DNA from 3 places in the Micromonospora maris AB-18-032 genome. Region 1 is predicted to be linked to each of the others. Evidence: riboswitches for the same ligand, from Rfam matches in the RefSeq annotation. Region 1 holds a riboswitch; each other region holds the start of a gene.
The links. A riboswitch is a leader RNA that binds a small molecule or an ion and turns the genes downstream of it on or off. The one in region 1 is predicted to bind cyclic di-AMP.
Positions count from the first base shown of each region.

Region 2: it holds a riboswitch for cyclic di-AMP, as region 1 does, so the genes downstream of both, VAB18032_RS09275 (C39 family peptidase) here and VAB18032_RS00395 (C40 family peptidase) in region 1, are expected to answer to the same signal.
Region 3: it holds a riboswitch for cyclic di-AMP, as region 1 does, so the genes downstream of both, VAB18032_RS02235 (coiled-coil domain-containing protein) here and VAB18032_RS00395 (C40 family peptidase) in region 1, are expected to answer to the same signal.

Region 1 covers NC_015434.1:77,277-81,286, forward strand. The annotation lists gene VAB18032_RS00385 ((Fe-S)-binding protein) at 1-650, shown strand, start outside; gene VAB18032_RS00390 (C40 family peptidase) at 905-1,918, shown strand; cyclic di-AMP (ydaO/yuaA leader) riboswitch at 2,093-2,226, shown strand; gene VAB18032_RS00395 (C40 family peptidase) at 2,239-3,279, shown strand; gene dcd (dCTP deaminase) at 3,319-3,897, opposite strand; gene VAB18032_RS00405 (pyridoxamine 5'-phosphate oxidase family protein) at 3,973-4,010, shown strand, end outside.
Region 2 covers NC_015434.1:2,009,950-2,013,959, forward strand. The annotation lists gene VAB18032_RS09260 (acyltransferase family protein) at 1-603, shown strand, start outside; gene VAB18032_RS32780 (hypothetical protein) at 710-1,129, shown strand; gene VAB18032_RS09270 (hypothetical protein) at 1,290-2,039, shown strand; cyclic di-AMP (ydaO/yuaA leader) riboswitch at 2,359-2,501, shown strand; gene VAB18032_RS09275 (C39 family peptidase) at 2,627-3,511, shown strand; gene VAB18032_RS09280 (alpha/beta fold hydrolase) at 3,617-4,010, shown strand, end outside.
Region 3 covers NC_015434.1:463,099-467,108, reverse strand. The annotation lists gene VAB18032_RS02240 (YibE/F family protein) at 1-1,208, shown strand, start outside; cyclic di-AMP (ydaO/yuaA leader) riboswitch at 1,375-1,505, shown strand; gene VAB18032_RS02235 (coiled-coil domain-containing protein) at 1,510-2,523, shown strand; gene VAB18032_RS02230 (carbonic anhydrase) at 2,649-3,347, opposite strand; gene VAB18032_RS02225 (helix-turn-helix transcriptional regulator) at 3,550-3,882, shown strand; gene VAB18032_RS02220 (hypothetical protein) at 3,985-4,010, shown strand, end outside.

The DNA.
Region 1 (4,010 bases):
CGGCCCGCCGCATCGGCAACGAGTTCGTCTTCCAGATGCTCGCCCAGCAGAACGTGGAGACCCTCAACGAGGCGTTCTCCGGCCGCGAGAAGGCCAAGCGGAAGATCGTCGCCACCTGTCCGCACTGCTTCAACACCCTGGGCAACGAGTACGGCCAGCTCGGCGGCGAGTTCGAGGTGGTGCACCACACCCAGTTGCTGGCGCATCTGGTCGCCACCGGCAAGCTCACCCCGGTGCAGCCGGTCGACGGCGGCGTCACGTACCACGACCCGTGCTACCTCGGGCGGCACAACCGGGTCTTCACCCCGCCGCGTGAGGTGCTGGGCAGTGCGCTGGGCGCCGGCGAGATCACCGAGATGCCGCGCAACAGCGAGCGCTCCTTCTGCTGCGGCGCCGGTGGCGCGCGGATGTGGATGGAGGAGCGGATCGGTAAGCGGATCAATGTGGACCGGGTCGAGGAGGCCATGTCCACCGGGGCGAAGACCATCGCCGTCGGCTGTCCGTTCTGCTCGACGATGCTCACCGACGGAGTGAACGGCAAGGGCGCCGGCGAGCAGGTCGAGGTGGTCGATGTGGCGAGCGTCCTACTGCGGTCGGTCCGCCCCGAGCAGGCCCGGGGCGCCGAGGAGGGCGAGCCGGTCGGCAGCTGAGCAAGGCCTGAACAGCTACGGGGTACGGCGGGCTCACGTGGTCCGTCGTACCCCGTATTCATATTTACCCGCGTGACTATAACGAAATGATCGACACCCTTTGTGCGCAACCGGTCGCGCAAACGTGAATCGTTCGTTGGTCGCCTTGATTCCGCCCGGTGCCTTCCCTAATGTTGGGCACCGACCGCCGTAGGTCGTCTGTTCCGCCCCTCTACCGCCCGCGGGACACCCGGCGGTCGGTTGCAAAGGAGTCGCTGCCGGTGGCAACCATGCCCCTCCATCGTCACGTGCCCGGACGGTCGAGCCGTCCAGGTGGCCTGCGGAGAGCCGCTCACCGTCTGCTCGTCCTGGTGGCTGCCGCCGCAGTCGGCGCTGGCCTGCTCTCCGCCCCCGCGCACGCCGAGCCCTCGGTGGAGGAGATCGAGCGTCAGATCGACAAGCAGTGGCAGCAGCTTGAGCCCACCATCGAGCAGTACAACAAGGTGCGGTCGCAGCTGAAGGTCAACCGGAAGAAGTCGGCCGACCTGCAGAAGAAGATCCAGCCGCTGGCCCTGGAAGCCGAACTGGCCATGAACCGGGTGGCGGACCTCGCCTCGCGGTACTACGTGAACGGACCGTCCCAGGAAATCGGCGCGGTGCTGCTGAACGCCAAGCCGGACCTGCTCGGCGAGCAGATGGCCATGCTGGAGCGGCTGGCGGCGTACGAGCGCCAGCAGCTCGAGAGCGTGATGAAGGTCCGCAAGAAGTACGACACGCAGAAGGCCAAGCTCGACGCGCTGATCGCCGACCAGGAGGCGAAGGAAAAGCAGCTCGCGGCGAAGAAGAAGCAGATCGACGCCAAGATCAAGCAACTTGAGCGGTCGCTGCCGGTGACCACGGTCAAGACCACCAACTGCCCGACCATCAACGGGGTGGTCAGCGCGGCGGCCCGCACCGCCATCAAGGTGGCCTGCGCCCAGGTCGGCAAGCCGTACGTCTGGGGTGCCACCGGCCCGAACTCGTTCGACTGCTCCGGGCTGACCCAGTACGCGTACAAGGCCGCCGGCATCTACCTGACGCACTTCACCGGTGCGCAGTGGAACGAGGGCAAGGCCATTTCCAGGTCTGAGGCCCGCCCCGGCGATCTGGTCTTCTTCCGTAGTGACCTGAGTCACGTCGGCCTCTATCTGGGCAACAATCTGATGGTGCACGCACCCAGAGCGGGCAAGCCGGTGAACGTCTCCCCGATCACCACGATGCCGATCGCCGGCTTCCGCCGACCCGGCTGAGCGAGCAGACAGGAACATCACCAGGGCCCTCGGTCAAGCGACCGGGGGCCCTGTTCGTTGTCGGATTTGTGCACCGTGAGTGATGGTGTGGATGTGTTGCGTATCGACGGGGATCGTCCCTACGCTGGGCAATCGTCGGGTCCGATGGCAGTTCCGTCCACCAGGGGCGGTAACGGTCCGACACCGCCGAGTCGCTTGCGCGAGCCGGGGATCCAGGTTCCCGGGGTGAATCCGCGATCACCGCGGTAGGGCGCTCCCTTCCCGCCCGAACCCGTCAGCTAACCCGGTAGGCGGTACGGGAAGAAGGAGTACGGAGCCCGGTGGCACACCATGCCCCGCGGCCACCGTCAGCACGGCCGGCGACGCCCGGCCCGACGACGGCTGCGCCGCGATCCCGCTGGTACCGCTGCACCACCGCACTCGCCGCCCTGTCCGCGACCGCCGTCATGCTGACCGGCGGCGCGACGGCGGCCCACGCCGAGCCGACGGTCGACGCCATCGAGCGCCAGATCGACGCGGACTGGAACCGGCTCGAACCACTCATCGAACGCCACAACTCCACCCGGCAGGATCTCGCCGGTAAGCGCCGGGAGGCCGACGCCCTGGCCGCTCGGATCGCACCGCTTGAGCAGCAGGTCGACGCGGCGATGACCCGGGTCGGCGCGCTGGCGGCACGGGCGTACAAGGGCGGCACGGTCGGTGCCGTCAACGCCCTGCTGGACAGCAGGTCGCCCGGCGAGGTCGTGGAGCAGATCGGCCTGCTCAACCGCTACGCCCACTTCCAGCAACAGGACGTACGCGAGGCGAGCGAACTGCGCGACGAACTCACCACCGCCAAGGCCGGGCTGGAGCGCACCATCGACCAGTTGGCCCGTACCGAGGCCGAGCTCGCGCAGAAGCGCCGCCAGATCGACGCCGAGATCGACCGGTTGCAGCGGCTCCGGCTGCGGGCGTACGGCAATGGAGGCGGCGGCCCGCTGCGTCCGGCGCCCTGCCCGGCCGGCTATCCGGGCGGGCCGGCGGGGGTGGCGGTGAAGTTCGCCTGCGCCCAGATCGGCAAGCCGTACGTGTGGGGGGCCGAGGGACCCCACGCGTACGACTGCTCGGGTCTGATGCTGGCCGCCTGGGCGCGGGCCGGGGTGGCGCTACCGCACAACGCGGCCCGGCAGCGTCAGGTCACCGCGTCGGTCAGCCGCAGCGCCCTACGCCCGGGTGACCTGGTCTTCTACTACCGCGATCTGCACCACGTCGGCATGTACGTGGGTGACGGCTGGGTGGTGCACGCCTCCCGCGCCGGTCAGCCGGTGAAGATGAAACGGATGGACACCAGCCCCATCCACAGCTTCGGCCGACCCGGCTGAGTGTTGTCCTGACTGAGCTTGGGCCTGGCGTTGGTGTGGTCAGCGGGTCGGCCAGGTGCGCCAGTTCTGCCAGGCCCGGCTCGGCGTCGGCCCGCGCTGCCCCTGGTAGCGGGAGCCGTAGACGGCCGATCCGTACGGGTGCTCGGCCGGCGAGGAGAGCCGGAAGATGCAGAGCTGACCGATCTTCATGCCGGGCCAGAGGGTGATCGGCAGGTTCGCCACGTTGGACAGTTCCAGCGTGACGTGCCCGGAGAAGCCGGGGTCGATGAAGCCGGCGGTGGAGTGGGTGAGCAGGCCCAGGCGCCCCAGGCTGGACTTGCCTTCCAGTCGACCGGCCAACTGGTCGCCGAGGGAGATGACCTCCAGGGTGGAGGCGAGCACGAACTCGCCCGGGTGCAGCACGAAGGGCTCGCCGTCGGGCACCTCGACCGGTGAGGTCAGGTCGTCCTGCCGGGTCGCCGGGTCGATGTGGGTGTAGAGGTGGTTGTTGAAGACCCGGAACAGCTTGTCCAGGCGTACGTCGATGCTGGACGGCTGCACCAGCGTGGGCTCGAAGGGCTCCAGCGCGAGCGTGCCCGCCTTGATCTCGGAGACCAGGTCGCGGTCGGAGAGCAGCATCGCCACACCATACCGATATGGCTGACCTGCGTGTCGCGCTACCTGTCTAGAACGTATGTTCGATAAGATGTCGACATGGCTTCCTGGTCCGAATTCGCCGCTGACGAGCCTCG
Region 2 (4,010 bases), 1.9 Mb from region 1:
CCCTGGCAGCTGTGGGCCGTGGTGATCGCCGTACCGCTGCTGATTCTGGCGTTGTGGCCCGCCCAGACCCTGGTGCCGGAGCAGAGCCGATGGTGGTTCACCCAGGTGTTCCCCCTGGTCCGCTCGCTGGAGTTCTGGATGGGCGTGGCCGCCGCCGAACTCATGCTGCGCGGGCGGTGGCGGGGTCCCGGCCTGCCCCTGGCGAGCCTGATCTTCGTGGGCACCTGGGTGGCCGCCGCCGAGTGGATCCGGGCCGAGTTCTGGGCGGCGCTGCTGGCGGCGGCGTACGTCCTGGTCATCGCCGCGGCGGCGGACGCCGACGTGCGGGGGCGGCGCTCCCCGCTGCGGTCGCGCCCGATGGTCTGGCTCGGCGAGGTCTCGTTCGCCTTCTACCTGGTGCACGTGTTCGTGATCATGACGATTCTCCGGATCACCGGGGACTGGGGGACCGGCCTGCCCGGCTGGTGGGGCCCGGCCGCCGTGATCGGCTTCCTGGCGCTCACGCTGGGGCTCGCCGCACTGGTGCACCGCTTCGTCGAACAACCGATGATGCGTCGCCTGGCCCCGCGCCGGTCCCCTCCCGCTGTCCAGCCTGGACGGTGAGCTCACTCCGCTGACGCGCGGCGCTCCGGGTGACCCGAATCAGGTTCTTCGCTGCGACACGCCCGGCGGCAGTGCGGCCCGCGGGACCTGACGGTAGCGTGGCAGCGTGCTCCCGATCGTCCCCACTCGTCCTTCTCTGTGGTGGTTGGCGCGTCGGGTGGCACGGCTGCTGACCGGATTCGCTGTCGCCGCCGCGTTCGCCGTCGGCGCCTGGACGATGCCCGCACCCGCCGCCCATCCCGGTGATCTCGGCCCAGCGGCGGGCCCTGCCGGGCAGCCCAGCATGGTCAGCTTCGCCCCGCCGACCGAGGCGTTGGCATCCGACCGGTGCGCCGCGATCCCGCCGACAGCCGATGGACTGGCGAGTGGCGACGACGACCGCCCCGGCGCTGGCGCCGCGACGGCACCAGTGCCGTCGGCGCGGACCGACCAGGGCGTCGACCTGGCTGGCGCGGCTGCCGACGATCAGCCTCCTGCGGTGGACACCTCGGGTCTGCGGTGCGGCCGCGCCCCGCCCGGCGCCTGATCCCCGCCCGTACCGTCGGTTGACCCGGACGGCCCTCTGCGATCGGGCCCCCACCGTGGGTGTCCTGCCGCGCTCCACCACCCTGACGATCCGCCGCGACCCGGCGACCCGCCACCGGCGGCACCCCGGGCCGCCACATCCGCTTCCGTGAGGTATCGACATGGAGAAGACCGTTCTCTACCAGTTCCTGATCGACGCGCCTCGGGCCGCCGCCATCTGGTCGGTGTTGCTGGTGCTCGCGCTGGGCGTGCTCACCGCGCTTGTCGCCCGGCCCGAGCCGGTCCCGCCGACCGACCGGACCCCGGACCTCCCGGACCACGACGATGTCGCGGACCAGCGTCGCTACGCCGGTGAGGTCGCCGTCGCCGCGGCGGGCGCCGCGCAGAACGCCGGCCGCCGCCGGGCCGCATGGCACCGCGCGCAGACGGAACTCGACCGCGCCTGGGCCGCGTACGACGAGGCGGAGGCCGCCGCCCGACGGCTCGCCGCCGCCACCGCCTGGCCCAGCCCCGGTACGCCCCGGACCCCCGCCGAGTACGCGGCTCGGGAGCGCTGGCTGCACCACGCCGCGATGGCCGCATACTGGCGCGGCGACCTGACCGGGCGGCAACTCGCCGACGCGCTGGCCCACCGGGCCGGCTGGGATCCCCGACGGCACCCCGCCGAGCAGGAGATCTTCCTGGCCCGGGTGGTACGTGACGGCCGCCTCGCGGCCTACCAGGCGGCCGCGCAGCAGGAACGCGACGCCTGGCGGGCCGCGGAACTCGCCGCCGACGCCGCCCGCGCGCTCTCCACCGAGGCGTACGCCGCAGCGCAGCGGCTACGGCCGAACCCGCTGCCGGTGCCGCGCCGGGTGGTCGTCGGTCGGCCCGCAGCGACCCTGCGCTGGCGGCCGGCCCGGGTGGGATGAGCCGTCGCGACCACGCCGGTTCAACAACAGGTGGGCCGAAATTCGGTGACCCCGGTCACAGTAATTGCCGAATCGGTCAACGTGGGTCAGACGTCGAAGGTGGGGCGCAATGTGCGGGGACATTGTGAACGTCCGGTCCGGTTACCGCCCCGACAGGGATGTCCGCGAGCGCTGTCCCATTGAGCGACGACAGTTCCGCGATACCCGAAAATAATCGCACCGGACCAGGTTTAAGCAGGTCAGGGCAGGCTTGGCAGGAGCGATACCGACCAGTAGTGTCGCCCTGTCCGGTGCGGTAAATGATCGCAAGTGGCGACGCCGCGCCGACCCGCTCAATCGTGATCACACGAACCGGGGAACCACTGCACCACTTGGGGTGAATCCGTGAGCCACGGCTCGCGGTAGGGCGATCTTCCCGCCCGAATCCGTCAGCTAACCCGGTCGGCGGTGTCGGAAGGAGTTCCTGTCCTCGTGCAGCACAATTCGATCCCCCCGATATTCCCCCGCCTCCACGGCACCGTGGTGCCTGCGCTCGCCGGTCCGCTCTCCGCAGCCTGAGCCAGGCCCACCCGTCCACCCCTCAGCCCGTGGAGGATCTCGTGAAGCACACCCTCAAGCGTCAGCTCCGTAAGCTGGCCACCGAACGCCCCTATCAGCTTCTCGCCACGTCGGCGGCGGCCCTCGTGCTGGCCACCGGCGCCGGTGCCCTGGTCGCCCGGACCGACGACAACCTGGTCGACGCGCCCACCGCGGCCGCCGTGGCCGAGCTGCGCGACGACAGTGCGGCCTCCCGTTCCCTGGCGCGGGTCGCCACCGCCCCCAGCAGCGCCGCTCCCAGCAGTGCCGCGCCGAGCAGCGCCGCCCCCAGCAGTGCCGCGCCGAGCAGCGCCGCCGCCTCGCCGTCGGCGCGGGCCGCCACGGCGGACCCGGACGTGGCCAGTAAGAAGGCCGCCCCGAAGCCGCCGGCGGAAAAGGTGCTGTCGTACGACTACCAGGCCCAGATCAACGGTTACTACTGCGGCCCGGCCGCGGTGCGCAACGCGCTGAGCGCCGCCGGCATCGAGCGCGGCCAGGAGACCCTCGCCGCCCAGCTCGGCACCACCTTCGCCGGCACCAACTCGGCGTACGACACCACTCGGGCGCTCAACGCCGCGGTCAAGGGCGAGCCGTACAAGACCACGATGATCCCCGGTGGCTCGGCGACCCCGGCCCAGATGGACCAGCTCCAGGCCGATGTCGTGGCGGCCATCTCCGACGGGCGTGGCGTCGTGGTGAACGTCGCCGGCAGCGTCGTGGACACCGCCGGTGGCTGGCACTCCTTCCCCGGCGGCCACTACGTCGCCGTGGTCGGCTACGAGGACGAGGGCCGGATGGTGAAGATCGCCGACTCGGCCGACGCGTCGTACTACTCGTACTGGTTGAGCACCATCGACCTGGCCAACTGGGCTGCCACCCGGGGCTATTCGTCCTGACTCCTGCTGTTCGTGCCGGGCGCCGACCCTTCGGGGTCGGCGCCCGGTGTCGTATCCCGGTCGCGGCTCTCGCCGACCGGCCCGGGCGGTGGCAGACTGCCCGACATGATCACGGAGTCGGGTGAGCGGGGCAGCGCGCCGGTGTTGTTGCTGCTGCACGGGATGGGTGCCACCGGCGACGGGTGGCTGCCCTGCGCACCGCTGCTGCACCAGCGGTGGCCGGGACGGTGGATGGCCCCCGATCTGGCCGGTCACGGCGCGTCACCCCCGCTGCCGGCGTACTCGTTCGCCGCCCTCGCCGATCAGGTCGCCGCGAGCCTGCACCCCGGCGACCGGGTGATCGTGCTGGGCCACTCGCTCGGCGGGGTGGTCGGGCTGGCGCTCGCCGCGGTGAGCCGGGCGGTCACCGTCGACGCGGTGGTCGGGCTCGGCATCAAGGCGGTGTGGTCCCCGGCGGAGTTGTCCCGTGCCACGGATCTGGCCGCCCGCCCGGTCACCT
Region 3 (4,010 bases), 390 kb from region 1:
TGCCCCGGTACCACGGCACGGTCACCCGGGTGGTGACCGAACCCTGCCCGCCCAACCCCGCGGTGCCGGAGGGCACCCCGACGACGGCCGGTGGCCCGTGCGGCACTGTCACGGTACGGGTACAGGACGGCCCGGACGCCGGCCAGCACGTGGACACCCCCATCCCGGCCGGGCCGGGCGCACCCTCGGTCAGCGTCGACGACGATGTCATCCTGGTCTCGTTGATCGACCCGGAGGACCCGGCGATCAGCACCTACAACATCGCCGAGCACCAGCGCGGTACGCCACTGATCTGGCTGGGGGTGCTCTTCGCCGCCGCCATCGTCGCCTTCGGACGACTGCGTGGGCTGGCCGCCCTGGCCGGCCTGGCGGCCAGCTTCGCCATCCTGCTCACCTTCGTGCTGCCCGGCATCAGCGCCGGTCAGCCGCCGCTGGTGGTCGCCATCGTCGGCGCCGCGTTGATCATGTTCGTGGTGCTGTACCTGACGCACGGGGTGTCCGCGCAGACCTCGGTCGCCGTACTCGGCACCCTCGGCGCGCTCGTACTCACCGGGTTGCTCGGCCTGGCCGCCACCAACGCGACCCACCTGACCGGCTTCGGCAGCGAGGACGCCACCACCCTGTCGATGTTCCGGGGCGACGTCGACCTGCACGGCCTGCTGCTGGCCGGCATCATCATCGGGTCACTGGGCGTCCTGGACGACGTCACGGTCACCCAGGCCGCAGCGGTCACCGAGTTGGCGCACGCCAACCCGAACATGTCCCGCCGCGAGTTGTACCGCTCGGCGACCCGGGTGGGCCGGGCGCACATCGCCTCGGTGGTGAACACCATCGTGCTGGCGTACGCCGGCGCGTCGCTGCCGCTGCTGCTCCTGCTCACCGCCGACTCCCGCGCGCTGGGTCAGATCGTGACAAGCGAGTTCCTCGCCCAGGAGATCGTCCGCAGCGTGGTGGCCACGCTCGGGCTGATCGCCGCCGTACCGCTGACCACCGCCCTGGCCACGGTGGTGACCACCGCCGGACGGCGCCGCACCGGGGCGAACGCGGCACCCGGAGCACCCGACGACGTGGCCGTCGCCCAGCCGCGACCGGCGACGGACCGGGCCGAGACGCTCCAGGCCCTCAGCACACCGCGTCCCCGTCACACGCCCCCCGCCACCCGTTCGGAGTGGCCCGAACCGGACAGGAGCACCGACACCCCATGGTGACACTCCTCAACGTGAGCACGCCGACCGAAAGGATCGACAAGCGTGTCACTCGTCACCCAGTGCGATTACGAAATGACACATCTTGCCGGGTTCGGCGCGTAGAGGACCAGACCGACCGTCGGGTAACCTCACTGCCGGTCACCGCCGAAGGCGCGCACCGGCGCCTGCGGTGCCACCGCCCAATCGCCACCAGGCGAGCCGGGAACCCAGGTACGTGGGGTGAATCCGCACCAGCGGTAGGGGCCACTTCCGTCCCGAACCCGTCAGCTAACCCGGTCGGCGGTCGATGGAAGGGAAGACAGTGACGGCACCCCTACGCCGCTGGTTGACGCCCGTGGTGGCCGTGTTCGCCGCGTTCGCCGTCTTCGCCGGCCCGCTGCCGGCGGCGGCTGCGCCGAAGCCCCCCAAACCGGCCGGCCATGACGACGACCCGCCGATGCTCAACGAGCTGATCGAGGCGACGAACCGGGACTACACCAAGGCCAAGTCCAAGCTGGAAAAGTCCAAGAAGAAGCAGCTCAAGCTCGCCGTCGAGGTCCGCCGCGCCGAGGCGGACCTGGACGCCCTCGCCCCACAGGTCGCCGAGATCGCCACCCAGTCGTACCGGACCGGCCGGGTGGGCGCGATCGCCATGCTGTTGCAGAGCAACGCCCCCGACTCGTTCATCCACCGCGCCGCCGCGCTCGACGAGTTGAACCTGGTCAACAGCAAGAAGCTGGGTGAGGTCAACGCGGTCAAGCGCCGCGCCGAGACGGCCAAACTGGCGCTCGACGCCGAGGTACGCGAGCAGCAGAAGCTGACCAACGACATGGCCCGCAAGAAGAGCGACGCGGAGAAGTCGCTCCGCCTGGTCGGTGGCGTCGGTCTCACCGGCGGCCTGGTGGCCGCCACCTCTCCGGTCGCCCGGCCCGGTCCCAACCGGGCAGCCGACGGCGGCTGGAAGCCCGAATCGTGCAACCAGAACGACCCGACCACGTCCGGCTGCATCACGGCGCGCACCCTGCACATGTACAAGGAGGTCAAGCGCGCCGGTTTCAACCGGTTCGTCGGCTGTTACCGACCGGGTGACAAGTGGGAGCACCCCAAGGGCCGAGCATGTGACTGGTCGTTGCAGAACAGCGGTTTCCGGCCCTGGTACAACAACGACACCCGGATCTACGGCAACAACCTGGCCGCGTTCCTGGTCCGTAACGCCGACCGGTTGGGTGTCTACTACGTGATCTGGAACCGGCAGATCTGGTTCCCGGCGACCGGCTGGAGTTCCTACAGCGGCCCGTCGAACCACACAGACCACGTGCACGTCTCGATGTACTAGCGCACGTCCGGCATCACTTCGAGGGCCGTCCCGCCGTCTGGTGGGGCGGCCCTCGGTCCGTCGGCTGACGCCCTCGGCGGCCCGGCGGGTGCCGTCAGGTGCCTCTGTCGGGCCGGCACTCGCCGTCAGGCGGCGGACGCGAGCTCGGCGACCAGCTCCGCCGGTTCCGCAGCCACCGCCCGGACCTCGCCGGCGGCCAGCCGGTACGACATGCCGACCACCGCGCAACGCCCGGCGGAGACCTCGGCGGCCAGCGTCGCCGACGACCCCAGCATCGCCGTCACGGTCTGCGCGATGTGAATGTCGACGATCTCGTTGAGGTCGTTCACCCCGGCGGCCTGCGCCTGGCGCAGGCTGGGCACCACGGCGTCCACCACCGCACCCAGGTGACCCGTGGGGGCCGCGCCAGTGGCCAGTGCCGCCCGGGCCGCCTGCACGGCACCGCAGGAGTCGTGCCCGAGCACCACCACCAGCGGCGTACGCAGCACCGACACCGCGTACTCGACGCTGCCCAGCACCTCCGGGCCGACGGTGTGCCCGGCGGTACGGACCACGAAGAGGTCACCCAGCCCGCGATCGAAGATGATCTCGGCGGCCAGCCGGGAGTCGGAGCAGCCCACGATCACCGCAAACGGATGCTGCTCGCCGGCGACGGCAGCGCGACGTCCGGCGTTCTGATTGGGATGCCACGCCGTATCGGTGACGAACCGCCGATTACCGGCCATCAGTTCGGCAAGCGCCAGCTGCGGCGCGCCCGGGAGATCCGCGGTGAGCAGTTCCCGCTCCGGCCGCAGCTCTGTTCCGATCGGTCCGGGTCGACTCATCCGGCGCCCCCTCGCTACTCATGCGATGCCTGGTCATCCCGGGCCGACGCTGGTCACGGGCTGGTCCAACGGTCACACGCAGCGCAAGCCGCGTCAAGGAATGCGTGATATGGATTTCAGGTATCCCCGGACGCTTGCGCTCCGGGGCCGAGCGGGTGCAGGGCCCGATGGCATAGCCCGAAAAAGCTGAAAGGCCCATACGATGGGCGACATGGCAACGACAGGCGAGCGGGAGAACGCCCGTAACTGGACTTTTCTCACCAACCACGGGCACGTACTGCTCGCCATCGCACGCAACCCCACCGCCCGGCTCCGCGACGTCGCCGACGAGGTGGGCGTGACCGAACGGGCCGCCCAGGCCATCGTCGCCGACCTGGAGGCCGAGGGTTATCTCCAACGCACCCGCGTCGGGCGACGCAACGAGTACACCCTCAACCCGTCCGGTCGATTCCGGCACCCCGCCGAGGCCGATCGCCAGGTTGGCGACCTGCTGGCGCTGTTCACCGAGGAGCCAGTGGCCGGCACCACGTCGTAGCCCGGATCCCTGCCGGACATCCGTCTCGCGCGTGGTGGCCTTCGCCACCCCTGAACGAACGGGCCGCTGCGGTTGTCCCGCAAGGGCGATAGGTTTGACCGCGTGCCGAGTCTCGCGTTCACCCGTCC